DNA from 3 places in the Bacillus sp. DTU_2020_1000418_1_SI_GHA_SEK_038 genome. Region 3 is predicted to be linked to each of the others. Evidence: riboswitches for the same ligand, from Rfam matches in the RefSeq annotation. Region 3 holds a riboswitch; each other region holds the start of a gene.
What was found. Region 3 has a riboswitch for cyclic di-GMP ahead of RRV45_RS03740 (PilZ domain-containing protein). Riboswitches for the same ligand answer to the same signal wherever they lie in the genome.
Positions count from the first base shown of each region.

Region 1 (3,281 bases), 280 kb from region 3:
AAGTTTTATATAGTGGCAAATTATCTGACTTCGATGGGTTTGAGCCTAGACATTTACCTTCAAAAAGCCAAGAGGATTTAAAGTTTGAAGTAACTTTCCCCTATGAACTAGGGAATGAATTTCAAGGTTTAGCTTTTGATTTTGAGTTAAGGTTTGTAATAGAAAAATCAGGTCAAAATCCAAATCCTGAACCTAATCCAAATCCAAATCCAAATCCAAATCCTGTTCCTGAGCCTAGTCCAGATCCTAATCCAAACCAAGATTCTGATTCAACCACTGTCACCGATCCAATAGATGATAATGCTGCACCCCCTACTACCAGTCCTGAAACGAGGTCAGATCAAGGAAATGATCAAAATAATAATATAGAAAATCCTGCTACGGAAGAGGATACGGCTATGCCGATACCTATACGTTCCATTCCTATTGAAGAATTGGATGCACCAATCGTAAAGGGACAAATCTTACCTTCAACAGCCACAAATATGTATAACTATTTATTAATAGGGGTCATATTAATGACTGCAGGCGGTGGTTTTCTCCTATATCAAAAAAGACGTATAAGAGATAATCAAAGGCCTTGATTGGAAATAATGCGATCAAGGCCCTTTTATTACTAGTATTGGTCGGGAATGATAATAAGTGAACAACGATTTAAAAAAGATCTTTCTTTATTTAGCTTTACTGAATTTGTACGATGGTTTAGTCACATTTTTCGGTATTCAGTTTTCTTTAATTGAGGAAAGTAATCCCATCATGAATGCCCTTTACCAAAAAAATCCGTTCTATTTTCTAGGTTTTAAAGTTATTCTATCAGCTGCTCTATGTATATTCCTTTTTATTAAAAAACTTCCTCAAAAAAAAATTGTACATCATTTAGCCCTAGCAGCCACTGGTATATATACGGTTGTCTTTGTAATTCATGCCATTTGGATCATAACCCTCATATAAATGATTTAAAAGAATTTCGACTATATTTAACACGATTATGTTAGAAACTAGTTAATAATAGACTTTTTTTCTAGGATTAATTAGAGTCTAACGGTGAATATGTAAAAAATGTGGTAATTTGTAGAAAAAAGAGTAAAAAATTATTTGAAAATTGACAAAATATAACACATTTATCAACAGCCTATCCATTACAATAAAATTAGACGATATTTTACCTATGAGATAAGCTTCAGAAAAAGGCAAACCTATTGAAAGATAGGGACGCAAAGTCACAGGTCTAAAGTATGAATGAAGTGTTCTTTTTTAAGATTTGCTGCATAAACTCATTATAGCAGGCAGCTCATAGAAAAGGCAGATTCCATACCAAGATGGCTGGATTGCCTGGAATACGATTCGTATTTTGGGGGGAAGAGTGTGGGGAAAACAAGAGTCCAACTGGAATTACTAGACAGTGAGTGGATGGAGTTAATTGTAAAGGCGAAGCAAATGGGGATTGAGAAAGAGGAAATTAGGGAGTTCTTATTAAAAAATGGGGTAAAAAAGCTAGCTTGGAAAGTGGCTGAATAGAGATAATAGAACAGAAAGCTAAGTGTTTCTTAAAGGACTGCCGTTCTTTATAGGAATGCTTTTTATTTTGCAAAGGGAGATTAGTGATTGTTGTTGATTTTGCCATATGTGTGCATGTGAACGGGTTTTATTCGGGATGAATAACTTAGAGAACATGTGCGCATATGGCGGTTTGACAAGGAACCCATTGCAAAAAAGACGCAGAAGCTCATAGCTTACCTACCTTGCTTCTGCATCTTTTTAGAAATAGCCAATGTATCTATTTATTCTGATCAATTCTCCATTTATTAAATTCGAGAAATTCCCGGAATTGTTCTTTCGAAACACCTGAATTCATCGCTTCTTGAACGATATCGACCCAATCCGAATCCAATTCATCTGTATTCGGCTGTTCATGAATTAAATGATCAACCGGAACATGAAGGACAGCTGCGATTTTTTCAAGAAATTGTATGGAAGGATTGGTTTGCAGGTTTCTTTCTAGTGAACTTAAGTAAGACTTGGCCACACCAGCTTGTTCGGCAAGCTCGGATAACGACATTTTCTTTTCTTTACGAAGTAATTTTACGCGATCACCGATCATCCAATCTCACACACCTTATCATCGAATATATAAAATCATCATAACAAAAATAGTTCAATAGTTCCATATTAAGAACAATATGTTCAAAAAATATACTAACATCTTATCATAATATTCGAATAAGTATTTATTTTTTTGTCCTTAATTTTAATAAGAATAAAGAAAAAACAAAAAGTGCTCAAATTACTTTGATAGAGCACTTTTTGTTTCCAATAACTTCAAAATCTCTTCGACTGCTTTCTCCGTATTTTCAGCTTCAATATGATGAAACGCTCCCACATAATCTAGTTGCTTATGGGAATACCGAGGATCGTAATATTCTTCTAGCAGAACTTGAATGATCAATTTATAGTTTTTATTTCTTGCTGCCTCATTTAAAGCGGCTATAATGTCTGAATCCTTTATTCGTTTAAAAATATATTTTAACCGTTCCATAACTTTATCATGAAACCACTGTTCATGCTGATAAGGCTCTACATACTCTCGATAAATCCGCTCGATACGAGAGGATAATGACGCTTGAAGGTTAATATTAAAGCCTTGATGTTTTATTGCCAGCAATTCATCAGGCTGAACCACCTTGCCAATCCGTTTACTTTCGGCCTCTACTAGGAAAAATGGGGAGTCCTTTACTTCCCATAAGGTTTGAAAGAGAAGGGAGTCAAAAGTTTTTTGATTATGTCCTTCGAATAAACCAAACGATCCAAAGATGGAGCCACGATGGCGGGCGAGTGCTTCTAAATTAATGACAGGCATGCCTTTTTCCTTTAATTTTTCCAATACTTCGGTTTTGCCTACACCTGTCATGCCGTGTATGGATATGGCTCGAGAAGGGATTAGCCCAGGTATTTCTTCAAGTATAAATTGCCGGTAGGCCCGATATCCCCCAGCCAATCGATGAATGGATATTCCTGCAAATGATAGAAAGGTAGCAACCGATTGACTGCGCATTCCGCCTCTCCAGCAATAAATAACAGGATGCTTGCCTTCTTCCCGAATGCCCTTGATCTGCCCCAATATGGAAGGGAGCTTTGGAGAAACGACTTCCATCGCTCGCCACTTTGCCATATCTGACCCTTCCTGTTTATAAATAGTTCCGATCATCGCTCGTTCTTCATTCGTAAATAAAGGGACATTGACTGCCCCGGGAATTTTGAATTCGTCATATTCGCCAGGTGAT
Region 1 is NZ_CP135435.1:1,020,201-1,023,481, forward strand. Features, by position in the region: gene RRV45_RS05090 (LPXTG cell wall anchor domain-containing protein) at 1-584, shown strand, start outside; gene RRV45_RS22085 (DUF5658 family protein) at 643-951, shown strand; cyclic di-GMP riboswitch class I at 1,180-1,336, shown strand; gene RRV45_RS05095 (anti-repressor SinI family protein) at 1,366-1,518, shown strand; gene RRV45_RS05100 (helix-turn-helix domain-containing protein) at 1,778-2,101, opposite strand; gene mnmH (tRNA 2-selenouridine(34) synthase MnmH) at 2,285-3,281, opposite strand, start outside.
Region 1: it holds a riboswitch for cyclic di-GMP, as region 3 does, so the genes downstream of both, RRV45_RS05095 (anti-repressor SinI family protein) here and RRV45_RS03740 (PilZ domain-containing protein) in region 3, are expected to answer to the same signal.

Region 2 (3,281 bases), 1.3 Mb from region 3:
AATGTAAGATGAGTAATCGATAACGTGGAAATGAACGCAGGACAACGAAACTACCTTAAGAAATTACATAAATAAAAAAGAAAGTAAAAGAACTATAGGCGACTGACCTATAGTTCTGATTTGAATGTAAGATTGATAACGACTACCTCAGCTCGACTGCCAATCCGCAGTGGCGGACCCCATGTTCCAAATCCTGAAGAAACGATAGAATGGAGACTTTCCTTTTGCAGATGCCCCCAGTCATTTTCAAAAATCATCTCTGTAATCAAATTTGCTGGGGCCATTTGACCTCTGTGTGTATGCCCGGACAATACCAAATCTATTCCAGACTGCTCGGCAATATCTAGTTCTTTTGGCTGATGGTCCAGCATGATGATTGGTTTCTTATGATCCAGCCCCTTAACAAGCTCCTTAACCTCTTTCCGATTATCATCTGTTAAATCGTTTCTTCCAACGAGATAAAACAGATCATGAACGAAGACTGTTTCATCCTCTAACATATGAATGCCAGCTTTTTCAAGCTCTTTACCCAAAACTTCAAGATCACTTCCATAATAATCATGATTACCTGGAACAGCATAAACACCTAGAGGTGCACGTAGATTCGCCAATGTTTTCCCCATATTCTTCTCAAGGTATGGGTCAATAAAGTCATCAATGATATCACCCGGGATTAATATAATATCTGGTTGTATGTTTTCCGCAAGATCTACTAACCGTTGAAGATGTTTTTCCCCAACAATTTGACCAATGTGGAGGTCAGAAGCCATTAAAATCTTTACATTCTCTTCTTTTCCCTCTTTATCTATCTGAATATCATATGTTTTCACAACAGGGGACCACGCATTAAATAAACCGTACGCAAAAATAAAAATAAATATGGCAATAACCGTTAATCCAATCCAAAAGATCCCTTTCTTTTTTAGGAGATAGATAAGAAGATTAGCTACAGGCAAAAGGATCAAGCCGTAGCCGATGATGACAAGCCAGAGGTATCCAATTAGTTCCATTGGTGAAAAAAGGCTAAAGCGGCCGATAAACATTGAAATAGAAACAAAGACAATGACACCTATGTAAACGAATTTATTCACACGAAGTCTGGTAGAATTTAACCAAACCCATCCATTGTAGCCAACATAAAAAGAAATGGCTGTATAGATGGCAAAAAAAATGACAATAGCAGAAATAAAAGACATTGATTGTTACCTTTCCAAAGAAATCATTAGTTACCTGTATTATATACCGTGGAAAAATTGTAAGAAAACGAAATGCATTGGCCTAGTAAGAAAAACTGAGTGAGGAATCCCCCACTCAGTCTTTGTGTCTAGTTTCTATTTTAAGTATAAACTAACTAGATAAAAATTTGATTTTCGGAACTCACACTAGAGAATATTTCCCATGCTGAACAACTGTATTTGGCATTTCGTATCCTAAAGCTTTTGCATCCTTACTTGAAATTTCGACTAATACACTATTAGCCCTAACAAGAAACACTTTACCTTCATATCTGTTACTTTTTCTCTCAAAAAGAATAATATCCCCTGCATTCGCCCTTTTTTTATCGGAAAATTCACTCTTTTTTTCATGCATTTTCTGCTATTACGCTCCTATTTATAATATTCAAATGGCTGATTTCTTTTGACTATTAAAGAAGAAAATTCTGTTTAGATGTTAAAAAGATATGATATTTTTTAAAAAATCACCCTTCTAAAATTATCTAAACTCAGACAGCTTCCTTACTTTGTGTTATCATACGAATTGCATATTTAAGATTTTCTAAACATTCTAACCGAATTCTTTCATCGCAAACAAAATCATATAAAAGTTCTTTTTTGAGTTTTGAAGTAACGACAGATAGAGAATCTTCACTTATTTCTTTTAATTGATTCTCATTCAGATAGTTGTAAATTTCTCTTTCAAAGTATTCAACTGTACCAAATAACACAGTCAATTAACATTCCACCTCCATTATAATTTTTTCCATTTACTCAGATAGTCAAAAGATTCTCTAAAACTACCTCAAAAAAAGCCCACCAAAAAGATTGGTGGACTTGTATGATAAAGGCTATTCTATCATAGGTAACAGTATCCAATCATTTGGTAACCCGACGATCATAGCTAATCACCTTAGACTCGTGGCTTTGCGTCCTTATCTTTCAATAAGTTTGCCTTTATCAAACTGATACTTTTATAATAAAGCTTTAGCATGATAATTTCCAATAAAATTCGTCATTTTCCAACATGTTTTAACAAAAATAGTAGTTTTTTACCATTTAAAATAAAAAAAATGATACCAAAGTCCTTTTAAAAAGTGATGTACGAGAATTTTATTATTTGATTGAATTTTTTCTTATAAGGTATTTATTAACTAAAGAAAAAAGCTATCCTTTTTGTTAAAGAATAGCCAAATGATTCTCACGAATTATGAAAAATCACATTATTACACCGCTTCACTGCCCTTTTTCTTCTCATCCTGCACAAAAAGAATCCCAAGCTCATGGTGGTCCCCTTCATATAAGGCCCTTTGAGCAAAGCGGATTTGACCGTTCACATCGAGCACCTCCAGCTTACAATGTGCACGGTTTTTCAATAGTGCCTGATAGAAGCTGTTTCGGTCATGGACAGCGAGACCGTTTACCTTCGTAATGAGCTCTCCAACCTGTAAAGCCATATTGTTCGCTGGGGATCCAGGGATAATCCCAAGAACAAGAACACCATGATTTCTTTTTGAAAAATAAAACGGGAGATTCTCTTCCGCTATTCTCTGTCTTAACGTAATCATCTCGCGCCCAATAATCGCAAGCGTCACCACTGCGATCGAAGCAAGCGGATACCAGTAGCCTGAAATGGATAGCAGCGCTGTAAAAATACCGAGTGTGATGACTTTTTTACCGACTGCCTTCACCGCCTCGGCTGGCAAATTACCTTGAATCTGCTGAAAGAAGCCTACGGCAAACGGGACGAGAATAAGGGAATACGTGCTGCCTCCAAACGTAAAGACCGGCCACCATTCAAAAGGAGTCTGCAGTGCCTCCCCCGGAATAAGAAGAAACACCGGCAGCATCCATAGCCTCTTCACTTCATGAATACCCACTCTCTGGCCACGTTTACTGTTGATCAGCTTAGGAGAGGAACCCTTTTTGCCATTCCTTGAAATAAGTATGCCTTCCCCAATCAGAAGAAGCGCAAGCAGGGCAGCAATCGATGGAAAAATCGTCTGTTCTGAATCCGTTATGGAAGTTAAAAACGCCGGCAGCTTCCATGGGAGTTCAGCCGCAAAA
Region 2 is NZ_CP135435.1:3,919,694-3,922,974, forward strand. Features, by position in the region: partial or broken gene RRV45_RS19605 (helix-turn-helix domain-containing protein) at 1-23, shown strand, start outside; gene RRV45_RS19610 (metallophosphoesterase) at 108-1,196, opposite strand; gene RRV45_RS19615 (DUF2187 family protein) at 1,378-1,590, opposite strand; gene RRV45_RS19620 (hypothetical protein) at 1,724-1,945, opposite strand; cyclic di-GMP riboswitch class I at 2,097-2,180, opposite strand; gene RRV45_RS19625 (PDZ domain-containing protein) at 2,441-3,281, opposite strand, start outside.
Region 2: it holds a riboswitch for cyclic di-GMP, as region 3 does, so the genes downstream of both, RRV45_RS19620 (hypothetical protein) here and RRV45_RS03740 (PilZ domain-containing protein) in region 3, are expected to answer to the same signal.

Region 3 (3,281 bases):
ATTAGCAAATTCCCTGATCAGCTGCTTTTCGTCACTAACAGCTTCATGGACTTTTTTGTTATCCTTTTGCTTTTCTTTCAAAGTGATCAACCCCTTAATTTATTTGCTTATTAAAAGGGTTCACTATTATTTGAAAAACATTCACAAAGAATTTCCAGCTGTACTATCTTTGTATTCAATTACTTACGTCCTTCTAAATTGTTGTACTTTTCCATATGTCATCACTCGCCATAACCATTCAAAAGGTCCAAATTGGAATTTTTTTAACCAAAGATAGCTAAAGATTATTTGTACAAAATAAAAGATAAGTGAAATTAAGAGCCCCATTGCTAGCGTTATTTGCCCGAACAAACCGAACCCGTAAAATACAATGACACCAAAAAACGTCTGACATAAATAATTTGTAAGCGCCATTTGCCCTGCATAGCGAAACGGATTTAATATACGCTGCCATATTTGCTTTTCCAGCATGAGTGCAATCGTGACAATATAGAAAATAGATAATGTAAATCCGCTAAAATGAAGATAAAAATAGTTTCCAAGACTGTGCATAAACACTACTTCTTCTAGCTTCAAGTAACTAAAAACAATGGCGGCCAGTGGAAGAATACTGATTAACAGTGTAATAAGCTGGATAATACGAAGCCTTCGCTTTAATTCATTAACCCTTCGGAACAAATTAATTTTCCCTGCATACAAACCAAGTAAAAACATCCCAAGAACATCCGGAATAACAAAAGGTTCGTTCATGATTATTTCTTTTAGTTCATTCGGAATACGCCATTTTAACAATTCAAGGTATGATAAACTTGTATAGGCCTCTATCTTCTTTTCTCCCTCTTCCATCCTTTCCATTTGCAGCTGTCCCGAAATATTTAATGATTCGTCAAATTGTTCGCCAACATACGCTAACAATGCTGAAGCACCTGTTAAAAATTGAAAGAAAAGGATAAGTATGAGTCCCCAAATAAGGACCGTTTTTGCCTTCCTGCGATAGAATAATAATAAAAAGAATCCAATTAACGCATAAGAATGCAAAATGTCGCCTTCCCAAAGAAATACAAGATGGAAAATACCGAATAACAGCAGAGCAAATAGCCTTTTTGAAAATAGACGGAATACTTTTTCCCCTCTATCCTCCGCTCGTGTCATAAAAATATAAAATCCAAGTCCAAATAAAAATGAGAAGATTGTATAGAATTTGGTTTGGATAAACATATCAAACAGCATTCGAATGGTTTTATCTAGGCCTGTATAAACCATAAATTCGCTTCCTGTAAAAGATGGCATATTCACTAAAAATATGCCAAGGATCGCAAATCCTCTTATAACATCTAATGTAACAATTCGATCATTTCCTAATACTGACGAGCTTGACATTATCTCCCTGCCTCTCTATTCGTACTATGCAACTCCATATGTCGTTAAATCTTCAAGACGTTTCAATAAATCTTAGTGGAGTGGGACCGTTTTTTCCTCTATTATATACGTCCTTAATGTACCAATAGTTCCCAAAACTTTGTTATCTTTGCGAAGTATAGAAAAGCGCCCTTTATGAAGATTTATTTTTAATAACATACTTTTTTAGTTCTTGTAACAATTGTTGTTCCGAATACGATTTAGGGATAAAACTTACTCCGTAAATAAATTCATTATTTCTCTTCTTTTCCCAAATTAATTCACCATCCATTTGAATGGGTTCATCAACAATTACACATTCCATTTTTATATGGAAGTTAGGGATGTGGATTTGTTTAATAGAGATGATTTTTGCTCCTTTTACACTCATATCTAAAATATGAAAAAATCCATTTTGGCTGTCATCGACTTTTCCTTCTAGATTTAAAATTGTAAATGTGGCTGGGATAGGTTCATTAAAAGCCAGTCGAAATCCTTCTTGTCTTTTGTAGAATCCATTATATTTCATTCTTAAATTACCCCTTTATTTGATTATAGTAGATTTATATATATTTCAAATTCATCACTGGATAATGGCTGACAGAACTTCTTAATCCTGAGCACACCCATTCTTACTCAGAATTGGCATTTTCCAAGGTTTCAAAAAAAAAAAAAAACGACCCTATATCTATTAGGATCGGTTGCACTACTCGCTCAGAACCATTCAAAGTGCCCAAATACAAATGATTCTTCATCGCTTCCATAATTTTATGCTTTTTCCTCGATATCACTTTATTATAGTGATAAAGTCCTAAAAATCAATAATTAAAAAGGAAAAAATATCAAAATTAAAGTGTGCCTGCGCTCCCGTATGCCGGGGGCAGGCATTTTTCCCATGGTATTTACAAAATTACAGGATTTGTTTGCGAAACGACTCAGTTTGTTTGCGAAACCACCTCATTTATTTGCGAACCTGATGAAATTCACCAAGGAATGGTGCCCGGCGAATTTTAACTAAGTCATTTCATTAAAAAGAGGTTAACCAATTTGGTTAACCTTCTAGTTCTGATCCTTAACTCGCTTTCTCCTCTGTCATCATTTCCTTTTTCTCCTTGGAAAAAAACCATCCACCTACAGCGATCAAAATGAGAACGGCATAGAAAATAATTTTCCATTCTATGGAGTGTGCAAATTCTGCCGGCAGTACCGCTAATGCTGGGTGGGACAGGGTATAAACGGATAGTTTCACTCCGACCCATCCTACAATAAGAAAAGCTGCAATTTCCAAACCAGGCTTTGTTTGCAGCAGCTTAACAAATACATTTGCTGCAAATCGCATGATAATTAAACCGATAAATCCTCCGGCAAAAATGACAATAAATTTTCCTCCGTCAAGGCCTCCAATGTTCGGCAGGCTTGTATTCGGAAGTGCTACCGCAAGAGCTACCGCTGCTAAAATTGAGTCAATCGCAAAGGCGATATCCGCTAGTTCCACTTTAAAAACAGTCATCCAGAAGCCAGCCTTTTTCTTTTCGTCTTGGGGAGTTGCTTTTTCTTTTCCCTTTTTTACGATAAGCTTTCTAAATATATGATTTAAAGCAATAAATAATAAATAAAGTGCACCAACTGCTTGAACCTGCCAGATATCAACAAGAAATGAAATGGCAAATAGAGAACCAAATCGGAATACAAAGGCCCCTGCCAGCCCATAAAATAATGCCTTTCTTCTTTCCTGTTCAGGAAGATGTCTAACCATAATAGCTAGCACTAATGCATTGTCAGCTGCCAAAAGTCCTTCTATCCCAATCAATAGCAGCAATACCCAGCCATATTCTAATAAAATCGATAATTCCATTGTTATTCCTCCATTTTTTGATTAATGT
Region 3 is NZ_CP135435.1:738,340-741,620, reverse strand. Features, by position in the region: gene RRV45_RS03750 (hypothetical protein) at 1-81, opposite strand, end outside; gene RRV45_RS03745 (DUF418 domain-containing protein) at 184-1,380, opposite strand; gene RRV45_RS03740 (PilZ domain-containing protein) at 1,553-1,927, opposite strand; cyclic di-GMP riboswitch class II at 2,085-2,169, opposite strand; gene RRV45_RS03735 (TerC family protein) at 2,471-3,253, opposite strand.